2 regions of the Enterobacter roggenkampii genome follow, and region 2 is predicted to be linked to the other one. Evidence: predicted binding sites of a transcription regulator. Region 2 holds the regulator's gene; the other holds the start of a gene.
What was found. The regulator Fur, encoded in region 2, represses iron uptake genes when iron is present. The targets are predictions, from matches to a motif close to ATAATAATGAGAACNACTATCAA.
Positions count from the first base shown of each region.

Region 1: a site for Fur is predicted at 9,866-9,888, ahead of sodA (superoxide dismutase [Mn]). Genes of this name have one in related genera too.

Region 1 covers NZ_CP017184.1:4,618,015-4,629,623, forward strand. The annotation lists gene BFV67_RS21695 (SLC13 family permease) at 36-1,340, opposite strand; gene BFV67_RS21700 (CDP-diacylglycerol diphosphatase) at 1,414-2,157, opposite strand; gene BFV67_RS21705 (sulfate ABC transporter substrate-binding protein) at 2,265-3,254, opposite strand; gene pfkA (6-phosphofructokinase) at 3,464-4,426, opposite strand; gene fieF (CDF family cation-efflux transporter FieF) at 4,601-5,494, opposite strand; gene cpxP (cell-envelope stress modulator CpxP) at 5,647-6,153, opposite strand; gene cpxR (envelope stress response regulator transcription factor CpxR) at 6,304-7,002, shown strand; gene cpxA (envelope stress sensor histidine kinase CpxA) at 6,999-8,372, shown strand; gene yiiM (6-hydroxyaminopurine reductase) at 8,426-9,100, opposite strand; gene sodA (superoxide dismutase [Mn]) at 9,172-9,792, opposite strand; gene BFV67_RS21745 (MFS transporter) at 9,955-11,220, opposite strand; gene BFV67_RS21750 (alpha-galactosidase) at 11,265-11,609, opposite strand, start outside.
Region 2 covers NZ_CP017184.1:1,274,521-1,286,129, reverse strand. The annotation lists gene speFL (leader peptide SpeFL) at 1-2, shown strand, start outside; gene speF (ornithine decarboxylase SpeF) at 257-2,455, shown strand; gene potE (putrescine-ornithine antiporter) at 2,452-3,765, shown strand; gene pgm (phosphoglucomutase (alpha-D-glucose-1,6-bisphosphate-dependent)) at 3,856-5,496, opposite strand; gene seqA (replication initiation negative regulator SeqA) at 5,521-6,069, opposite strand; gene ybfF (esterase) at 6,253-7,026, shown strand; gene ybfE (LexA regulated protein) at 7,155-7,442, shown strand; gene fldA (flavodoxin FldA) at 7,598-8,128, shown strand; gene fur (ferric iron uptake transcriptional regulator) at 8,420-8,866, shown strand; gene chiQ (ChiQ/YbfN family lipoprotein) at 8,958-9,284, opposite strand; gene chiP (chitoporin ChiP) at 9,332-10,729, opposite strand; gene glnS (glutamine--tRNA ligase) at 11,176-11,609, opposite strand, start outside.

The sequences.
Region 1 (11,609 bases), 1.4 Mb from region 2:
GTAGGCCCGGTAAGCGTCAGCGCCACCGGGCTTTTTTACAGCCGTCCCAGCAGGCTAAACCACAGATAATCCAGCGGCAGCAGCACCAGATACGTTGCCACCGCCAGCGCCAGACAGAGCACCATCCCCGCCCTGGCAGGCACTTTTCCTAACCCCATCGCCACCACGATCGGCGACGCCTGATACGGCAGCAGCGGCGTAGAATAGCCCAGCACCTGAATCATGATCACCGACAGCAGCGGGAAGCCGGTCGCATCCGAGAAGCTCTGCGCCAGGGTGGTATACAGCGCCGGAACGCCGTTGGCGGTCATGATGAAGTTGAGTGCGGTGGTAATACCGGTCAGCGCAAGGAAGCTGGTGAACGGTCGGTCTGCATCGAGCGGCATAATACGGAGCAACGCCTCGCCCACCGCCGTGCCGATACCGGTTTGCGTCACGACGATCGCCAGCCCCAGAATACCGGCAACGTAGATACAGGTGCGCATATTCACACCGGCAGAAAACTCCTCCCCGGTGATAAAACCGATGCGCGGCAGCATAACGATGACCGACGCCGCCAGCCCGGTCCAGGCGGGCCCCACGCCGTGCCAGCTCTCCGTCACCCACATCCCCAGCACTATCGCCAGCAGCCAGGCAAGACGCTTTTCATCCCGGCCCATGGGTTCAGACGGCGCCTGTTCCTTCGGCGGTTTTGGGCTGCCGGGAAAAAGCCAGCAGATCAGGCCAATCAGGATCAGGCCTTTGAGAATGCCCAGCACCGGCGTGTGCAGCAGCAGATACGGGACATAGTTCAGATGGATGCCGTACGAGCCTTCCGCCGCACCGCTCATCACCAGGTTAGGCACGTTAGCGGGCAGAATCGTCGCCGAAAGCTGGAACGTCCCGAACCCTACCGCCAGCGCCAGACCAAACCAGGCGCGGGAGCCGTCGGCGATACCGGCGCGTTTCGCCATTGCGGCGACAATCGGCATCAGCAGCGCAATACGCCCCATATTCGACGGCATCACAAACGCCAGCGCATAGCTCAGCAGCACCACGCTCGCTACCATTAATACCCAGGAGTCGGTGAGCTTTGCCGACAGCGCCCGGGCGGCCCGGTCCGCCAGCCCGGTTTTACGTATCGCCACGCCGAGCACGAATCCGCTGAAGACCAGCCAGAAAGCCGACGAGGCAAAACCACCGAAGATCGTCTCCGGCGGGGCGATCTTCGCGGTCATTGCCGCCGTGAAGAACAGCAGCGCGGTAATGAACTCAGGCAATAGCGACGTCGCCCATAGTACGATGGTGACGCCCACAATCAGTGAAGGTAGCAACAGAGGATACGTTGACCAGAGCGACATACCTGTCTCCTGTAGAATTTTTCAGCAAGTCTACGGCGACTGGCAGGGCGAGTAAACGCTATTTATGGTGGGGTCAATTCAGGATAGCGCATTGATGATCCTGCAGTTCCTCAGCAGACGCGCGGTTAAGCATCAGCAGGTTGCGCTCGGTTGCCAGCAACACAAACGAACCATCTGACTGCTGCGCCATTGCCAGCGCGAAGCGCCCCATATGGTCGCGCGCTTCCGGCAGCTCTTCAGCCAGCATCATGAACGGGCTGCGCTGCACCAGTTCATTCTCCGTCACCCGACGAGCAAGATACTCATGCCCTTCCAGGCCGCCAGGAAGGGGCAGCCACTGGGTGCTGATTTCTCCCTGCGCGGCGTTCAGCTTCTCGCGCACGTCCGGGCGCAGGCAGGAGATATGAATGTGAAAATGGTTTTGCGTGCGCCCTGTCGGCGAGTTAATCGTCAGTGAAATGGCGCTGTCGGGCACCTCGCTTCCACGCTTCAGGGTCATAAAGCTACGCGACTGCCAGGCCAGCCAGAAAAAGTTCGGCGTATGCGCTTCGGTCAACAGCGGGCTTTCGGTGCCGTTGATGCGATATGTCGGCATCAGCAGGTATTGCAGCGGCCCGTTGCGGTCTTTAAAGACTACATAGCCTGCGTCAGGCTTCACCTGCGCACACGGTGCCGGGTTACGGTGTTGCAGTTGATTCGGCAGGCACTGGTCGAGAACGATATGTCGCAACGCATTCGGATTACCCGCTTTCATCCAGTACCAGCCGCCAGCGGCAAGGGCGATGACAATGAGGATCAATAAGATAATTTTTTTCACGACGCGTTCCCTGTTTTCAATAGAGGCAAAAGAGTAACGCAAAATGATGACCAAATAAAAAACCCGGCGGATTTCTCACGCCGGGTCACCGTGTCGTTTATTTATGTTCAGCGCTGGCTAATCTGGTCAAAGGTGCCGCCGTTAGAGAAGTGCTCTTTCTGCGCTTTCGTCCAGCCACCGAAAACATCATCAATGGTGAAGAGCTTCAGTTTCGGGAATACGCTGTCATATTTCTTCGCCACAGCCGCATCGCGTGGACGGTAGAAGTTCTTCGCTGCAATCTCCTGACCTTCCGGCGAGTAGAGGTACTTCAGGTAGGCTTCCGCCACCGCTTTGGTGTCTTTCTTCTCAACCACTTTATCGACAACAGAGACGGTCGGCTCAGCCAGAATAGATTCGCTTGGGGTCACGATCTCAAACTTATCTTTACCCAGTTCGTTGGTCGCCAGCAGGGCTTCGTTTTCCCACGCAATCAGCACGTCACCAATGCCGCGCTCCACGAAGGTGTTGGTTGCACCGCGCGCGCCGGAGTCCAGCACTTCGACGTTTTTGTACAGCGCTTTCACGAACTCCTGGGCTTTAGCCTGGTCACCGTTGTTGTGGTGCAGTGCATAGCCCCAGGCGGCCAGATAGTTCCAGCGTGCGCCGCCGGAGCTTTTCGGGTTAGGGGTAATAACTGACACGCCCGGCTTAATCAGGTCATTCCAGTCATGGATCTGTTTCGGGTTGCCTTTACGTACCAGGAAAACGATGGTCGAGGTGTAGGGCGCGGAGTTATCCGGCAGGCGTTTGATCCAGTTTTTGTCGATACGGCCACGCTCGGCGATCGCGTCAACATCGTAGGCCAGCGCCAGGGTCACCACGTCGGCTTCAATACCGTTGATGACGGAGGTCGCCTGCTTGCCAGAACCACCGTGAGACTGGCGAACCACGACATTGTCGCCGGTTTCCTGCTTCCAGTGTGCCGCAAACGCTTTGTTGTATTGTTCATACAGTTCACGCGTCGGGTCGTATGACACGTTCAGTAACTGGATATCCTTAGCCAGAACGCTGGTCGATGCCAGCAATAATGTTAAACCCACGCCCCATTTATTCATCGCCCAGCTCTCTTGTGTAGTGTTTTGATGAATGCAGCGTGCCAGAAAGCGAATCGAGGATTAAAGAATAAAAAAAGATTGGCTATAACGTAGTGGAATAAAAAAGCGTGTACGCATAAAAAAGCCGGGTGGCGGCTACGCCTTACCCGGCCTACGAGTCGTGCTTTTGTAGGCCCGGTAAGCGCAGCGCCACCGGGCAACAGAGCCAATCAGTACAGTTTTTTCGCGCAGTCCAGCCAGTCACCTTTGAACGGACGCTTCATGTTTTCAATCGCGTCGATGATGTCATGGTGAACCAGTTTCTCGTTCTGAATACCGACGCAGCGGCCGCCGTGGCCCTGCAGCAGCAGTTCGATTGCGTACGCGCCCATACGGGACGCCAGAATACGGTCATACGGGCCAGGGGAACCGCCACGCTGGATGTGCCCCAGTACGGTTGCACGGGTTTCACGCTTGGTTTCGGTTTCGATGTACTTCGCCAGCTCGTCTACGTCACAGATGTGCTCGGTGATAGCCACGATCGCATGTTTTTTGCCTTTCGCGATGCCCGCTTTGATTTCAGCTACCAGATCTTCACGGCTGAATTCCACTTCCGGAACCACGACAAACTCACAGCCCCCCGCAATTGCCGCAGCCAGGGTCAGGTCACCGCAGTAACGCCCCATCACTTCAACGATAGAGATACGCTGGTGGGAAGAAGAGGTGTCACGCAGGCGGTCAATCGCTTCCACAACGGTGCCCAGCGCGGTGAAGTAACCGATGGTGTAGTCGGTGCCTTTGATATCGTTGTCGATAGTGCCCGGCAGGCCGATGCACGGGAAGCCCATTTCAGTCAGACGTTTTGCACCCATGTACGAGCCGTCACCGCCGATAACCACCAGGGCGTCCAGTCCACGTTTTTTCATGTTCTCGATAGCCACTTCACGAACGTGTTCGTCACGGAATTCCGGGAAGCGCGCAGACCCAAGGAAGGTACCGCCACGGTTGATCATGTCAGACACGCTGTAACGGTCGAGCTGAACCATACGGTCTTCATACAGACCCAGGTAACCATCATAGATACCAAAAACTTCCAGACCTTCCGTCAGCGCCGCGCGGACAACCCCACGAATTGCCGCGTTCATGCCCGGCGCATCACCGCCGCTTGTCAACACACCGATTTTCTTAATCATGACTACCTCTGAACTTAGGAATGCAAAATTGAAATCTGTTGCCGGAAGAAACTTATCGACCAACGAATACTGCAAATAGTATATCAATCCCTTCCAGCTGAATTGATTCAGGTCAGACCAAATGGCGGTAATTTATACACAAAATGCTGGCCTGGCTCACTTTTTTACAACGAATTACGAAAGCCCAACATGTCCGGGTACAACCGAGCAGGGATCCTGGTGAATGATGACGTCTGAACCAGGAAAACGCTGCAAAATCGCCTGCTCGACCTGCTCAGCAATCACGTGAGCCTGAACCAGTGGCAGGTTGTCTTCCATTTCAATATGAATCTGAATAAAGCGGGTCGGCCCTGACTGCCGCGTTCGAAGATCGTGTGCACCGCTGACGCCGGGCCAGGCGGTCACGATAGAAAAAATTTCATTACGTTCTGAGTCCGGGAGGGCGCGGTCAAGCAGCGATTGCACTGCTTCATACCCCATCCGCAGGGCGCTATATAAAATATAGATACCAATCCCTAACGCAAACAACGCATCGGCCCGATGCCAGCCATACCAGGCCAGACCGAGCGCAATAAGAATAGCCCCATTCATCATAACATCAGATTGATAATGAAGCATATCCGCCCGTACGGCCTGACTTTGCGTTTTGCGAACGACCCAGCGCTGGAACGTTACCAGAACAAGTGTGCAAATAAGTGCAACGACCGTCACAACGACGCCGACGCCGGGATCGTTCATCGGTGTCGGCGAGACGAGATGCTGAATGCCGGTGAGAAACAGGAACAGCGCAGAACCGGATATGAACATGCTTTGCGCCAATGCGGCCAGCGACTCCGCTTTGCCGTGCCCAAAGGTGTGCTCTTCATCCGCTGGCTGCAGCGAGTAACGCACGACCAGCAGGTTGGTCAATGAGGCGGCAATGTCCATCAGCGAATCCACCAGCGCCGCCAGAATACTGACCGAGCCGGTATACCACCAGGCAAAGATTTTAATCAGTAACAGGCTGGATGCCATGACGGTCGCCGCGATGGCGGCCCGGCTGACCAGTCTTCCATAGGATTGATTCATAAACGCTCCTGTCATGTCATGCCGCTAGTATAACGGAAGCATGTGGAGTCGAAGGATGAATAAACGGTTAACAAACAGAATGTGGGGCAAAAAAAACCCCCACATCATGTGGGGGAAGACAGGGATGGTGTCTATGGCAAGGAAAACAGGGTTTACTGGTTACTACGGGTACTGCTATTGCTACTGAAAAACGAGGTTTCTGAGCTTCGCTGCATCCGTGCAACCTCACGCAGCTGATCCATACGCTGCTGATGTTTGGTGTTCAAAACCGCTTGCTGCTCCGGCGTTAGCAGGTGGAACATCTGGTTGCGGACCTTCGCCATCTCTACCTGGCGAGCAACCTGTTCCTGTGCCATTTTTTCGGCCTGAGCGCGCACAGCGCTTTCGTCAAAATTTTCTGCGGTGACAAGGCGATGCATTGTCTCCATTTCGCTAACATTAACAGGGGGCTGGTCGTGTCTCGCCCTCTGCATCAGATCTCGCATCTGTTGACGCTGATGTTCGGTTAAACTTATGCCGTCAAACATATGGCTTTGGCTGCTGTTCTGCGTTGCGCCCTCTTGTGAGGAACCGTTATCGCTGATGATAGCTACAGCAGCCTGGCTAAACGCACTGAACGCCAGCGTTGAGGCCATGACGGCAGCGGTAACTTTGCGCATCACTTGCTCCCAAAATCTTTCGTGTCGCGATTCAACGAGAGACAGTCTACGATTCAGGCTGCAAACATGCGTCAGGGGGTGTAAAACAACGTAAAGTCATGGATTAGACAGCCTTGATGTCGTAATTTCTGCCTCGGAGGTATTTAAACAATGAATAAAATCCTGTTAGTTGATGATGACCGAGAGCTCACATCTCTTTTAAAGGAGTTGCTCGACATGGAAGGTTTCAACGTCCTGGTTGCCCATGATGGCGAGCAGGCGCTGAGTCTCCTTGACGACAGCATCGATTTACTTTTGCTCGACGTGATGATGCCGAAGAAAAACGGCATTGATACGCTGAAAGAGCTTCGCCAGACACACCAGACTCCCGTTATCATGCTGACCGCGCGCGGCAGCGAACTCGACCGCGTACTCGGCCTTGAGCTGGGCGCGGATGACTATTTACCGAAGCCGTTTAACGACCGCGAACTGGTCGCCCGTATTCGCGCGATCCTGCGTCGTTCCCACTGGAGCGAGCAGCAGCAAAATACGGACAACAGTTCACCGACCCTTGAAGTCGACTCCCTGAGCCTGAATCCGGGCCGCCAGGAAGCGAGCTTTGATGGCCAGACGCTCGAACTCACCGGCACCGAGTTCACCCTGCTGTATCTGCTGGCGCAGCACCTCGGCCAGGTGGTATCGCGTGAACATTTAAGTCAGGAAGTGCTGGGCAAACGTCTGACCCCGTTTGACCGCGCCATCGACATGCACATCTCTAACCTGCGCCGTAAGCTGCCGGAGCGTAAAGACGGTCACCCATGGTTTAAAACCCTGCGTGGTCGCGGTTATCTGATGGTTTCCGCTTCATGATAGGAAGCTTAACCGCCCGCATCTTCGCCATCTTCTGGTTGACGCTGGCACTGGTTTTAATGCTCGTACTGATGTTGCCAAAACTCGACTCACGCCAGATGACGGAGCTGCTCGACAGCGAGCAACGTCAGGGCGTGATGATCGAGCAGCACGTGGAAGCCGAGCTGGCAAACGATCCGCCAAACGATTTGATGTGGTGGCGCAGGCTATTTCGCGCTATCGACAAGTGGGCGCCGCCCGGACAACGCCTGCTGCTGGTGACCAGCGAAGGCCGCGTGATTGGCGCCGATCGCAATGAAATGCAGATCATCCGCAACTTCATTGGCCAGGCAGATAATGCCGATCACCCCCAGAAGAAAAAATATGGCCGCGTAGAGATGGTGGGGCCGTTCTCCGTCAGAGATGGCGAGGATAACTATCAGCTCTACCTGATTCGCCCCGCGAGCAGCTCCCAGTCCGATTTTATCAACCTGCTGTTTGACCGCCCTCTCCTGCTGCTGATTGTCACGATGCTGGTCAGCTCGCCGCTGCTGTTATGGCTGGCGTGGAGCCTGGCAAAACCCGCACGTAAGCTGAAAAACGCCGCCGACGAAGTGGCGCAGGGCAACCTGAGGCAGCACCCGGAACTGGAGTCCGGACCGCAGGAGTTCCTGGCCGCCGGGACCAGTTTCAACCAGATGGTGAGCGCGCTCGATCGCATGATGACGGCCCAGCAGCGCCTGCTGTCGGATATCTCGCACGAACTGCGTACCCCGCTCACGCGCTTACAGCTGGGTACCGCCCTGCTGCGTCGCCGCAGCGGAGAAAGCAAAGAGCTGGAGCGCATCGAAACCGAAGCGCATCGTCTGGACAGCATGATCAACGATCTGCTGGTCATGTCGCGCAATCAGCAGAAAAACGCGCTGGTGAGCGAAACGGTGAAAGCCAATCATCTGTGGCATGAAGTGCTGGATAACGCGGCGTTCGAAGCGGAGCAGATGGGCAAATCCTTCACCGTTAACTTCCCGCCGGGCCCGTGGCCGCTGTACGGTAACCCCAACGCGCTGGAAAGCGCGCTGGAAAATATCGTGCGTAACGCCCTGCGCTACTCGCACACGAAGATTGAGGTAGCGTTCTCGGTGGATAAAGACGGGATCACCGTCATCGTCGACGACGACGGTCCTGGCGTCAGCCCGGAAGACCGCGAGCAGATCTTCCGTCCGTTCTACCGCACCGACGAGGCGCGCGACCGGGAATCGGGCGGTACGGGACTGGGGCTGGCGATTGTGGAAACCGCCATGCAGCAGCACCGCGGCTGGGTGAAAGCCGACGACAGCCCGCTGGGTGGGCTGCGGTTAACGCTGTGGCTACCGTTGTATAAGCGTTCGTAGCTGTTAGTGCCGGGTGGCGGCTTCGCCTTACCCGGCCTACTTTTTACGGAGGTCTATTTACCCCACAACCTCCGCGAATTATCCTCGATCTTGCTGCTTAAACGCCGTTTCTGCATCGTTCTTGTCCAGCTGGTCGACAGCCCCGCCGCCGACAGGAGGCGATGATACTGCTCGTCATCAAACGGCATATGCCACGCAATGGCGCAGGCGTCGTAAACAGACACCTCACTCAGGCGTGATACCAGCTCAAGCGGCGCATCCGCTGAAACCTGCCCAGCCAGCACCACCCGGTACAGCCAGCCGGTTTTACCCACGCTTTGCATCTGAGCCGACATGTCATGAATGCCGAAATGGTAGTTGAGCTTGAAGCACGGCGAGCGCGGCTGCGTCACCTGAATCAGGGCATCGCCCCAGCGGTAGATATCACCAATAAACACGTTCTTTTCGGTGAGCCCTTCAGTGGAGAGATTTTCACCAAACGCGGGAGCAGCGAAGAGATCCGCCTGCTCGGGGAACTCCGCCTTCCAGTACTGATAGTGCTCGCGCGGGTAGTGGCACAGCGCGCGCTCGGGCCCACCGTGGATCTTCTTTTCGGCCTGCTCGTCACCCGCAAGCCCGAGGTCGGTTAACGTCAGCTCACCGTCGACCTGAATTTTGGCGATGGCGCTCGGGCGGCTGCCGTCGTACTCCCTTACCTTGCCTGTAAATACATTCACCGGATAATGCATCGCTGCCTCCATTACGCAGATACAAAAAAAGCGAGCCATCAGACTCGCTTCTCACAGGCGTCAATGCAACCTTATTTTTTAGCGGCGAAACGCGCTGCTGCTTCGTCCCAGTTCACCACGTCCCAGAACGCTTTAATGTAGTCTGGGCGACGGTTCTGGAATTTCAGGTAGTAAGCGTGTTCCCACACGTCCAGACCCAGGATTGGGAAGCCGGATGCGCCAGAGATCGCTTCACCCATCAGCGGGGAGTCCTGGTTCGCGGTAGAAACCACGGCCAGTTTGTCACCTTTCAGTACCAGCCACGCCCAGCCGGAGCCGAAACGGGTTGCAGCGGCTTTCTCGAACTCCGCTTTGAAGTTGTCAACGGAACCGAAGTCGCGCTCGATAGCCGCTTTCAGGTCGCCCTGCAGGGTAGTACCGGTTTTCAGGCCTTTCCAGAACAGGCTGTGGTTAGCGTGACCGCCCGCGTTGTTGCGCAGCACGGTTTTCTTGTCCGCTGGCAGCTGGTCCAGCTTGGTGATCAGCTCTTCAACAGGCAGGTTAGCGAACTCAGGCAGGCTTTCCAGCGCGGCGTTCGCGTTGTTCACGTAGGTCTGGTGGTGTTTAGTATGATGGATTTCCATCGTCTGCTTGTCGAAATGCGGTTCCAGTGCGTCGTAGGCATACGGCAGGGATGGCAGTGTATAACTCATAATCCTCTCCATTATTGTCGGGCGGCACAGCTGTTAATGCCGCGTAAGCAGTTGGTTCATTATAGTTAATTAAATGATATTGAAAATGATTATCAATGCCGTAGTTTTTATAAGGTTATTCATTTTTTGACCAACGCCGGAATAGTGAATGGGTTCAGGGTGTTAATGGACTTCTAGCGCCTTATTGCCCGCCGCTATCTCCTCCCTGCTGCTGAGCGTAAACGCCGACACCACCGTAATCGCCAGCACGAAACAGCCCAGCATCAGGTATGTCTCCTGAAAACCGATCCGGTCATACATATTCCCGGCAAACGCGGAGAGGAAGATTGCCGCCGACTGTTTGGCAAACTGGAAGCCAATCAGATAGATAGTCGCCGAAAGACGCGTATCAAACACCCCGGTGATGTACTTGAAGGCCCCCACCAGCAGGAACGGCACCTCCAGCGCGTGCAGCATCTTCAGGGCAATCACTTCTACGGCGGTGGTGGCAAACGACGAGCCGATAATGCGCGTCGCCATAATCACCCCGGCGATCAGCAGCGTGTTTTTCGCGCCGATGCGGTTAATGATCCACGGTGAACAAAACATGATGATCGCATTGCAGATTTCCCCGGCAGTGGTCGCAAAACCAAAGGCGCGAGTGCCCTCCTGCGGCGTGGTGAAGAACGTTTTGAAGAAGGTAGCAAACTGCTGGTCGAAAACGTCGTAGACGCAGGCCACGCCAATCACGTACAGAATAAACATCCACATTCTGCGCTGACGGAACAGGCTAAAGACCGTTTTCGCGGTGATCTGCGGCTGGTTGGCACCCAGCGCATTCATCACCTGCGCCGTCTGATTGGGTCTTGGCTTTGCGACCACCAGCAACAGCATCAACAGCAGCGCCGCCGCCGAACCCATCCAGAAAACATACGACGGATCGATGCCGAACAGGATCCCGCCCGTGGAGGCGCACAGCCCCCAGCCGAGGCAGCCAAACATGCGCGCCTTGCCGTACTCAAAGAAACTGTTACGGCTCACGCGTTCAATGTAGGCCTCAATGGCCCCTGAGCCCGCCGAAAAGACAAAGCCGATATAAATGCCGCCGCTCAGCGCGCCCAGCCAGATGTTAGCTTTCAGTAATGGCGCAAAGACGTAGAGGAAGAAAGGGGCAAACAGGAACAGCAGCACGGAGATGATCCACAGCAGGTGTTTTTTCAGCCCCAGTTTATCCGAGATCACCCCAAGCACCGGCTGGAAGGCAATGGCCGAGAGTGAGATGCAGGAGAAGACGATGCCGGTATGGGTTTTATTGAGGCCGATGATATCCGACAGCCAGATCGGCAGGAACGGAAAGCAGGTGGCCATGATGAAAAAGTAGAGAAAGAAGAACAGCCCGAAAATCCAGAAATTAGGGTTGTCTTTGTGGGTACAGGTTGTTGTGTTCATTATTTTTATCCTCAACGGAGGGCCAGTTTCCCGGCCCGTCACCTTTACACGCGTTCCACGCCAATCAGGATGGCGCTTTCCGGATCGAGAATCGGCAGCGCAATGCCCGCCTGCATCAGCCACTCACCGCTCGCCGTTTGCGGGGCCTCCATCCATGCCGGCAGCTTGCGCATGGTATGGCCTCCCTCACCGGTGATGCGAATCTCAGGGTGATCGAGCAGCGAAATACGATACTGCGCGCTGGCCTCAAGCCCCGGCATGCGCAGCGGCATCATCAACGTGTAGTCCGGCATGGCGAGCTGGCTCACGATAAACAGTCCCTGCGTTTTATCTTCGCTCACAATACCCTGTGCCAGCGTAGTGGCATCCGGCATATCCACGCGCCAGTG
Region 2 (11,609 bases):
AGTCCTTCGACTTCTGGCGCACTCGCTTACAGGTTACCCTGAAACATCTTATTTTACAGGCCATTGCCTGTGAACGCGTGCGCTCATTCATTTTGATTCAGACCCATCCGCACCGGGCGGACTGAATTTCAATCATCAAAAAAGCAATGTACTGATTTTAATCAGCGGCCACCCTTTGCTTTTTTTCCGGAAAATTATCGATTTCTTTTTTGCAAGAAATCGAGGGACGCTTATTACCTAAAATAAAGAGAGAAAGATGAAAAGTTTAAAAATCGCAGCCAGCCGCGCCTGTCCTGATTGCTTTACCACCCAGCGTGAACTGGTGGATGTCCGGGCCTCGGATTATATCGACGTTGCCGCTATTGTGCTGGCGGTCAGTGATATTACCGATGGCATACTGGAAGAAATAGAAGCCACCGGATTTGGCATTCCTGTTTTTGTCGCGACGCATAAAGAAGAATTCATTCCGGCTGATTATTTATCGCGCATTCATGGCGTATTTGAGTATTCAGACACCAGCAACGACTTTTATGGACGCCAGCTGGAGGCGGCTGCCCTGAAGTATGAAACCCAGCTGCGCCCGCCGTTTTTCCGCGCCCTTGTCGACTATGTAAAACAGGGCAACAGCGCGTTTGACTGCCCGGGGCATCAGGGCGGCCAGTTCTTCCGCCGCCATCCTGCCGGTAATCAGTTCGTTGATTTCTTTGGCGAGACGCTTTTCCGCGCCGATCTGTGCAACGCCGACGTGGCAATGGGCGATCTGCTGATTCACGAGGGCGCGCCGTGCATCGCACAGCAGCATGCGGCGAAGGTCTTTAATGCCGATAAGACCTATTTCGTGCTCAACGGCACCTCGTCATCCAACAAAGTGGTGCTTAACGCCCTGCTCACCCCGGGCGACCTGGTGCTGTTCGATCGTAATAACCACAAATCCAACCATCACGGTGCCCTCCTTCAGGCAGGCGCAACGCCGGTCTATCTGGAAACCGCGCGCAACCCGTACGGCTTTATCGGCGGCATTGACGCCCACTGTTTTGAAGAAAGCTATCTTCGCGAGCTGGTGGCAGAAGTCGCACCCGGCCGTGCACGCGATGCGCGTCCGTTCCGTCTGGCGGTGATCCAGCTGGGCACCTACGATGGCACCATCTACAACGCCCGCCAGGTGGTGGATAAGATTGGGCACCTGTGTGATTACATCCTGTTTGACTCGGCCTGGGTGGGTTACGAGCAGTTCATTCCGATGATGGCCGACTGCTCGCCGCTGCTGCTGGAGCTGAACGAAAACGACCCGGGGATTTTGGTTACCCAGTCCGTGCATAAACAGCAGGCCGGCTTCTCCCAGACCTCGCAAATTCACAAGAAAGACAGCCACATCAAAGGTCAGCAGCGCTATGTCCCGCATAAGCGGCTGAATAATGCCTTTATGATGCACGCCTCCACCAGCCCGTTCTATCCGCTGTTTGCCGCGCTGGACATCAACGCCCGTATGCATGAAGGCCAGAGCGGCCGCAACATGTGGATGGACTGCGTGGTGAACGGTATTGAGGCGCGAAAACTAATCCTGGAGAACTGCCGGTATCTGCGCCCCTTCGTGCCGGAGACGGTGGATGGCCGTCCGTGGGAAAGCTGGGACACGGCGGAGATTGCGACCGATCTGCGCTTCTTCCACTTCGTACCGGGTGAAAACTGGCACGCTTTTGAAGGCTACGCCGAGCATCAGTATTTTATCGACCCGTGCAAGCTCCTGCTGACCACGCCGGGCATTAACGCCCGCACCGGGGAGTATGACGGCTTCGGCGTGCCCGCCACCATCCTCGCCAACTTCCTGCGTGAAAACGGCATCGTGCCGGAGAAATGCGATCTCAACTCGATCCTGTTCCTGCTCACGCCTGCGGAAGATATGGGCAAGCTGCAGCAGCTGGTGGCGCAGCTGGTGCGTTTCGAAAAACTGCTCGAGAGCGATGCTCCATTAAAAGAGGTGCTGCCTTCCATCTGCAGACAACATCCGGAACGTTACGCGGATTACACCCTGCGCCAGATCTGCCAGGAGATGCATGACCTGTACGCCCGTCACAATGTCAAACAGCTGCAGAAAGAGATGTTCCGCAAGTCTCACTTCCCGCGCGTGATGATGAACCCGCAGGACGCGAACTACGCCTATCTGCGCGGAGAAGTGGAACTGGTCTCCCTGCGCGACGCGGAAGGCCGCATCGCCGCCGAAGGCGCCCTCCCTTATCCACCGGGGGTATTGTGCGTGGTTCCAGGGGAGGTCTGGGGCGGCTCCGTGCTGCGCTACTTCGCCGCGCTGGAAGAAGGCATCAACCTGCTGCCGGGCTTCGCGCCGGAGCTGCAGGGTGTGTACGTCGAAGAGTGCGAGGGCCGCAAACAGGTTCGCTGTAACGTCATCAAACAACCCGCCGCTCAGCCCGCGCTGCTGAAAGGAGAGAAATTATGAGTAAGTCCAATAAGATGGGCGTGGTGCAGCTGACCATCCTCACCATGGTGAACATGATGGGTTCAGGGATCATTATGCTGCCCACCAAGCTTGCCGAAGTAGGAACCATTTCAATTATCTCCTGGCTGGTGACCGCCGTCGGCTCGATGGCGCTGGCGTGGGCGTTTGCCAAGTGCGGGATGTTCAGCCGCAAGTCAGGCGGCATGGGGGGCTACGCCGAGTATGCCTTTGGCAAGTCGGGCAACTTTATGGCCAACTATACCTACGGGGTGTCACTGCTGATCGCCAACGTGGCGATTGCCATCTCCGCCGTGGGCTACGGTACGGAGCTGTTTGGCGCGACGCTTAGCCCGGTACAGATTGGCCTGGCCACCATCGGCGTGCTGTGGATCTGCACCGTGGCTAACTTTGGCGGGGCGCGTATCACCGGACAGCTCTCTAGCATCACCGTCTGGGGCGTGATTATTCCGGTTGTCGGCCTGTGCATCATCGGCTGGTTCTGGTTCAGCCCGACCCTGTACGCCAACTCCTGGAACCCGCACCATGTGCCGTTCTTCAGCGCAGTCGGCTCTTCTATCGCCATGACGCTCTGGGCCTTCCTGGGCCTGGAATCCGCCTGCGCCAACGCAGAAGTGGTTGATAACCCTGAAAAGAACGTGCCGATTGCGGTCCTCGGCGGTACGCTGGGCGCAGCGGTGATCTATATCGTCTCGACAAACGTCATCGCGGGCATCGTTCCGAACATGGATCTGGCCAACTCCACGGCGCCGTTCGGGCTGGCCTTCGCGCAGATGTTCACGCCGGAAGTCGGGAAAGTGATTATGGGTCTCATGGTCATGTCATGCTGCGGTTCACTGCTTGGCTGGCAGTTCACCATCGCACAGGTATTTAAATCTTCGGCTGATGAAGGTTACTTCCCAAAAATCTTCTCCCGCGTCACCAAAGCCGATGCGCCGGTGCAGGGCATGCTGGCGATTGTTATCTTCCAGAGCGGATTGTCGCTGATGACCATTAGCCCGTCGCTGAACAGCCAGTTCAACGTGCTGGTCAACCTGGCGGTGGTGACGAACATCATTCCGTATATTCTGTCGATGGCGGCGCTGGTGATTATTCAGAAGGTTGCGAAGGTGGATCCGCGCAAGGCGCGTGCGGCCAATATCGTGGCGCTGATTGGCGCAATCTACAGCTTCTATGCGCTCTATTCCTCCGGCCAGGAAGCGATGCTGTATGGTGCGATGGTGACCTTTATGGGCTGGACGCTGTACGGTCTGGTGTCGCCGCGGTTTGAATTGAAGAATAAGCACAGTTGAAAAAAAGCCCGGTGGCGCTAGCGCTTACCGGGCCTACGATCGTTGTTGTAGGCCGGGCAAACGCAGTGCCGCCCGGCACACAAACCGCACTTACGCGTTTTTCAGCACTTCGCTGACAATCTCTACCGCTTCTTTCTCAATCTGCTGACGATGCTCAGCGCCGAGGAAGCTTTCGCAATAGATTTTATACGCATCTTCCGTACCGGATGGACGCGCAGCGAACCAGCCGTTTTCGGTCATCACTTTCAGACCACCAATAGACGCGCCGTTACCCGGTGCCGCCGTCAGACGCGCGGTGATCGGATCGCCCGCCAGGGTGCTTGCACTGACCATCTCCGGAGAGAGTTTGGACAGGGCCGCTTTCTGGGCAGACGTTGCGCTGGCCTGAATACGGTTATAGCTTGGCGCACCAAAGCGTGCTGCCAGGTCGTTGTAATGTTCCTGTGGGTTTTTACCGGTGACCGCGGTGATTTCCGCCGCCAGCAGGCACATGATGATGCCGTCTTTATCGGTTGACCACGGCGTGCCGTCGAAGCGCAGGAAAGAGGCCCCCGCGCTCTCTTCACCACCGAAGCCAAAGCTGCCGTCGTGCAGACCGTCAACAAACCATTTGAAGCCCACAGGTACTTCCACCAGCTTGCGGCCCAGCGCCTCGACCACGCGGTCGATCATGGCGGAGGACACCAGCGTTTTACCGACAGCCACCTCTTTGCCCCACTGTGGACGGTGCTGGAACAGGTAGTTGATCGCAACAGCCAGATAGTGGTTCGGGTTCATCAGCCCGGCAGGAGTGACGATACCGTGACGGTCGTAATCCGGGTCGTTCGCAAACGCCAGATCGAATTTATCACGCAGCGCCAGCAGGCCCGCCATCGCGCACTCGGAGGAGCAGTCCATACGGATCGCGCCGTCTTTGTCCAGGTGCATAAAGCGGAAGGTCTGATCGACGTGATCGTTTACGATGGTCAGATCCAGCTTGTAGTGCTCGGCAATACGTTTCCAGTATTCAATACCGGAGCCGCCCAGCGGATCCACACCTAGCTTCAGGCCGGCTTTCTGGATGGCCGCCATATCGACGATCTCCGCCAGCCCTTCCACGAACGGCTGAACCAGATCCTGCTCTTTTACGTGGCCGGACGCCATGGCCGCATCCAGAGAGATGCGCTTCACGCCTTTCAGACCGTCAGCCAGCAGGGCGTTCGCACGATCTTCCACCACTTTGGTGACGTTGGTGTCTGCCGGGCCACCGTTAGGCGGGTTGTATTTGATGCCGCCGTCTTCCGGCGGGTTGTGGGATGGCGTAATCACGATACCGTCAGCCAGCGCGCCACCTTTTTTGTTGTGCACCAGGATGGCGTTAGAGACCGCAGGCGTTGGGGTGAAGCCGTTGTTCTCCTGAACAATCACCTCGACGCCGTTCGCAGTCAGAACTTCCAGCACGGAGATAAAGGCCGGTTCAGACAGCGCATGGGTATCTTTCCCCACGTAGCACGGACCGGTAACGCCATTTTTAGCGCGCTCTTCCGCAATGGCCTGAGCAATGGCCAGAATGTGCGGTTCGTTAAAGCTGTGGCGAGCCGCGCTGCCGCGGTGACCAGATGTACCAAACTTCACTGCGTGTTCTGCGTTGCCCACGACCGGCTTCAGCACGTAATACTGCGCGGTCAGCTGAGCGACGTTAATCAAATCGCTTTGTTGTGCAGGTTGGCCTGCACGGCTGTGATTTGCCATTACCGGGTCCTTCTGATGCAAGGGTTAAATTGTACCGCAAACCTTCTCAATCAATTCCGCCGGGAACTGCATGGACTGCATGATATGTTCAATCATGCTGCACTTGCGGCCCGTATTGGTATTGGTGATCACCCAGTACGGGGTGCCAGGAACATGTTTGGGTTTGGTTTGATTGCCATTTTGCAGCAGCGTCTGCTCGTCGCCCGCGAAGTAGACGCGAGTACGACCGTGCAGCGACTCGGTCGCTTCAGCAAACGCTTTGTTATCCAGTGAATAAAGTGTAGACAGCACCAGCATAAAGCGGTTAACCGCCTTTTTTTGCTCCGCATATTCATCGGAAAGCAGCAGCTCGCGCATCGCGCGCACTTTATCTTTTGCCGGTGTCACGGCAGGTTTTGCTTGTGCAACAACGCTTGGCTGAGACACGACATCTTTGGTGACTGGGGTAGCAGGCTGTGAAGCGGCGGAAATTTTAAGCATGCGCCGTAAAATGTCGGACGCGCTCTCCCCGATATGCCGCGTCTGGCTGGCAATATACTGATAGAGTTCGTCATCAACTTCGATTGTTTTCATCTTAATCCAGTGCGATATCTTATCTGAATACAAGTCATTGGGATTATAAGGTCAAATCCCAACAGCGGATAGCGTCAAACCAGGTTGGCGGCAAAAGTCAGATTAAACTGGAACCTTGCAGCCGGGCGGCAGAATGGACAACATGATACCCTAACCTGACATACGTAAAAAAAGAACTTTGCCATGAAATTGAATACCCGAGCGCAAACTGCACAATCGCCGAACAATAATTCTCCCATCGTACTGGTTCACGGGCTTTTTGGCAGCCTGGATAACCTGGGCGTGCTGGCGCGCGATCTGGTTACCGACCACGATATTCTTCAGGTCGATATGCGCAATCATGGTCTTTCCGGCCGTTCCGACGAGATGACCTACGCCGCGATGGCGCAGGATCTGCGGGATACGCTGGATGCCAACCACTTGCAAAAGGTGACCCTCATCGGGCATTCAATGGGCGGTAAAGCGGTGATGGCCCTGACGGCGCTGGCCCCGGAGCGTATTAACGGCCTGGTGGTGATTGATGTTGCGCCCGTGGATTACGACGTCCGCCGTCACGACGAAATTTTTGCCGCCATCAATGCGGTCACCGAAGCGGGTGTCGCGACGCGTCAGCAGGCGGCTGCCGTCATGCGTGAGCATCTTGATGAAGAAGGCGTCGTCCAGTTCCTGCTGAAGTCGTTTGTTGACGGGCAATGGCGTTTTAACGTGCCGGTGCTCTGGAACCAGTACAACAATATTGTGGGCTGGCAAACCGTACCCGCCTGGCCACACCCTACCCTCTTTATTCGCGGCGGCAATTCCCCTTACGTTACCGACGCGTACCGCGACGCCATACTGGCGCAATTCCCGCAGGCTCGTGCCCACGTCATTGCCGGAGCCGGACACTGGGTGCATGCGGAAAAACCTGACGCCGTGCTGCGCGCCATTCGCCGCTATCTTGCTGATACTGCAAATTGATTAAAAAGAGAGCGACTGGAAGGCTGCGGGCTTCCAGTCGTTGGCGCGCCGTTTTTGGTGATGTATGATGGCGCGCTTATCGCCCGGGCATTAGCAGGGCGGCGTGTTTCCCCCGAAGTCTCAGAATCATGGCCAAAGAACAAACGGACCGTACGACACTAGATCTGTTCGCGAATGAGCGTCGCCCGGGACGACCGAAGACGAATCCGCTTTCGCGCGATGAACAGCTGCGTATCAATAAACGCAATCAGCTTAAACGCGATAAAAATCGTGGGCTTAAGCGTGTCGAACTGAAGCTCAACGCCGACGCGGTCGATGCGCTTAACGAGCTGGCCGACGCGCGAAATATTAGCCGCAGCGAGCTCATTGAAGAGATGTTGATCGCCCAGCTTGAGTTGCTGCGCAGCCAGGCATAAGTCTGAAAATTCCCTTAATTACCCTTTTCATGTAGCACAGAGTGCAGTCCTGCGCGATAGCTGTTTCCGCAGGGTTGCCAGTTCTGCTATTATTGCCCTTATCCGTGGCCGAATTGCGCCACCATACTATTAAGTTTCAAGAGGTTATTTTACTCATGGCAATCATCGGCATTTTCTTTGGCAGTGATACCGGCAATACCGAAAATATCGCGAAAAACATTCAAAAACAGCTCGGTAAAGACGTTGCTGATGTGCATGACATCGCCAAGAGCAGCAAAGAAGATCTCGAAGGCTATGACATTCTGCTGCTGGGTATTCCGACCTGGTACTACGGCGAAGCCCAGTGCGACTGGGATGATTTCTTCCCGACGCTGGAAGAAGTGGACTTCAACGGTAAGCTGGTTGCCCTGTTTGGCTGTGGCGACCAGGAAGACTACGCCGAGTACTTCTGTGACGCGCTGGGTACCATCCGCGACATCATTGAGCCGAATGGCGCTGTGATCGTCGGCCACTGGCCAACCGCCGGTTACCACTTCGAAGCGTCCAAAGGTCTGGCCGATGACGATCACTTCGTGGGTCTGGCCATCGACGAAGACCGTCAGCCAGAACTGACTGCAGAGCGCGTCGAGAAATGGGTTAAGCAGATCCGTGAAGAACTGCACCTGGACGATATTCTCAACGCCTGATTTTTATCGCGGCGCAACGGCGGTTGCGCCCGCGCACCAGGTCAAACCGATTAAATTAATTGCTACAATCTTTTAACTTTTTCGCCCAGACCTGTACAATGTCTCCCTGATAAAATGTGGTTTTCCACCGAGCAAGTTTGTTGGTGATACCCCATTTTTATAAGCATATTTTGCCTGAGACTTGCAGTTTTCATTTAGCCATGGCAGTTCTATAATGAGACGCATTATCCCGGGTGCATTTTCTGTCACTTCCTACAGAAGTGAATCGTTTAGCAACAGGACAGATTCCGCATGACTGACAACAATACCGCATTAAAGAAGGCTGGCCTGAAAGTTACGCTTCCTCGGTTAAAAATCCTCGAAGTGCTTCAGGGTCCAGACAATCACCATGTCAGTGCGGAAGACCTTTATAAACGTCTTATCGACATGGGTGAAGAGATTGGGCTGGCTACCGTCTATCGCGTGCTGAACCAGTTTGATGACGCGGGCATTGTCACCCGTCATAATTTCGAAGGTGGTAAATCTGTCTTCGAACTGACCCAGCAGCAGCACCACGATCACCTGATCTGCCTCGACTGTGGCAAGGTCATTGAATTTAGCGATGACTCTATCGAAGCGCGCCAGCGTGAAATCGCCGCGCGTCACGGCATCCGTCTGACCAACCACAGCCTGTACCTTTATGGTCACTGCGCTGAAGGCGATTGCCGCGAAAATGAACATGCGCATGACGCAAAATAAGTGAGTGTTCATACTCTGAGCCAGCCGTAAGGTTGGCTTTTTTTTGCCAGAAAAAAGCCCGGTGGCACTGTGCCACCGGGCGTAAAGCAACTTATTTATTGTTATTGCGTATCTCGTTCCAGATCTTATCGCAACGCTTCGCCACTTCCTGATCGTTACCGGTTTTACGTGCCTGGATACAGGCCTGGTAATCCATCACGCGGACATTCTCCTGCGTCGCGAACTGCTCGTGCGCTTTCTCTTTCTTCAGCACGTTCAGCACGCTCTGGCAGGCTTCAATTTTCTCCGGCGAACCTTCTGCAGTATTAATGCAGGCGCTGTAGGCCTCCTTGAGACGGGAGTCCTCTTTCGGTGCCTGAGTCTGGGCACACGCCACCAGCCCCGATGCCAACAGCGCGACGATTACGATTTTTTTCATCATTTGCAGTCTCCGGTCCGACGGGATCTAACCCGCCGGACGATTCATCAGAAGATGGTGAACGGTGCGATAACCATGAATTTCACGTCACGTTCATCCTGGAAGATGTTGCCGTAACCGCCCGCGTAGCTCGGGATATCGGAGTGGTTGTCGTACTGGGTGAAGTGCAGTTTGAACATCGTGCCTTTCGCGCGGCCATCCTGCAGGGTATAGATAGCATCCAGGCTGTAGGAAGACTCTTTCAGGCGATAGTTTGGATCGTAATAAGCATCCGGTGTTGCCATGTCGGCAGGTTTTGCATCCCAGGCGTAAGCGTAAGAAGCGCCCACGGCCCAGCCCGGCAGGTTCCAGTTTTTCAGGTCATACATCGCGCCGAAGAAGACCGCTTTCTCACCGTCGGCGTTGAAGTCGGAGCGGTTATCCCACCAGATATCAAGACGACCGTTGGAGGAAGCATAGGTCGGGGTCATACGCTGCAGGAAGTAGCCCTGCTGCCCTTCCGCTTTCACCCATGTGCCTTCCAGACGCAAATCAACCTGACCGACCTTGTAGCCGAAGGTTAACGCCTGCAGCCACGCGGTGCCGTCGTAGATATCATTGACGCCACCGTTACTGACTTTGTCGCGCGTACCGTAGAACTGGTAGCTGGTACTCAGCGGGCTACCCGCAATATCAAACTTATAGCTGGCCTTGGCAAAGTATTGATCGATATACCCTTGCGCCTGGCCGAATGCCGCTTCGAGAACCAGATCGTTTTTGAAGTCGTATTTCGCACCCAGCGAGTGGAGGTAATCGACTTTGGTTTTCTTATCGTTCTGGTAGAACTTGTCCATTTCAATGTGCCACGGTGCTTTGTACTCGTTGGTCCACATATAGGAGAAGCTCAGCGCACCTGCGTCACCGTAGTCAAAGTTAGCCCCGGCTTCTGCACCCTGATAGGTACCCGGCATAAAGCTCCAGTGTGGGGCTAACAGCGTCTGGCCGGTTGGCTGAATATAGCCCCCACGCGCCCAGACCGGGCCGTATTTGAATTTCGCTGCGGCTTTGTAGAGGCTGATACCGCTCTTATCCCCGGACCAGTCTTCATCATAGGCTTTGTTGCTGGAGGAGAAGGCGATTTCGTTCGGGTGGCCGCTGTCGCCGTTTTCCGCCATTTCGATCGCGGTGAACGCGGCGATATCCAGACCGAACATATCCGCGGCGTAGCCTGACTGGAAGTCCAGGTTGGCGTTCCAGGTGGAGTGCGAGAGGTTGGTTTTGTATTTATCTTCAGTGACGTCTTTACGGTCACGCTCACGCTGCCAGTAATAAATACCGCCCGTGAGGGTGGAATCTTCGATGAAACCCGCTGCTTTTGCCTCTGGCGCAATCACCAGGCCCGACATTGCTGTCACACCGGCAATAGCCAGCGCCAGCGCACTACGTTTGCCACTGAACGTACGCATAGATTATTCCTCTTTGACGAATTAAAACGCCTGAAACGGCGTAAATAAAAAAGACCAAATGGTCAGGGGTAGTGTTAAATACCCTCGAATTAACTACCGTCTTTAGGTTATTTTTCGCGACGCGAATTATCAATGCTTTTCAGCGGGCAAAAGTCAGGATTATGACGAAGTGCACATAATTGGTAGTGCTTTGTAACATTTACAGGAAGGCGAGGAATGACGGGAAATTCTCAGCTATTTCAGTGTCCAGGCGTGGGATCGGTTTCCTTTTTTATAACCCTTTTGAATTTCGTAATGACACAAACTTTTTTTAAAAAAATAAGTAGCACCTCATTGACCTGTTATTTTCATGACGCCACTTTAACCCCTGGCTTAATACTCTGATCGTTAAATAAAAAAACGCCGCATAATGCGGCGTTTGTTTCTCATTGACCAGAGCAGCAATATTATTCGCCGATCTTCGTCCAGGTATCACGCAGACCCACGGTACGGTTAAATACCGGTTTTTCCGCCGTGCTGTGACGGCTGTCCAGGCAGAAGTAACCTTCACGTTCGAACTGGAACGCTTTGCCTGCTTCAGCCGCTTTCAGAGAAGGCTCCGCATAACCCTGCTTGATCACCAAAGATTCCGGGTTAATGGTCGCCAGGAAGTCTTCCGCCGCACCTGGGTTAGGCACGCTGAACAGGCGATCGTACAGACGAATCTCTACCGGCAGCGCGTGGGATGCGCTCACCCAGTGGATAACGCCTTTCACCTTGCGGCCATCCGCCGGATCTTTACTCAACGTTTCAGCGTCATAAGAACAGAAGATGGTGGTGATATTCCCTTCCGCATCTTTTTCTACGCGCTCGGCTTTGATGACGTAAGCATTACGCAGAC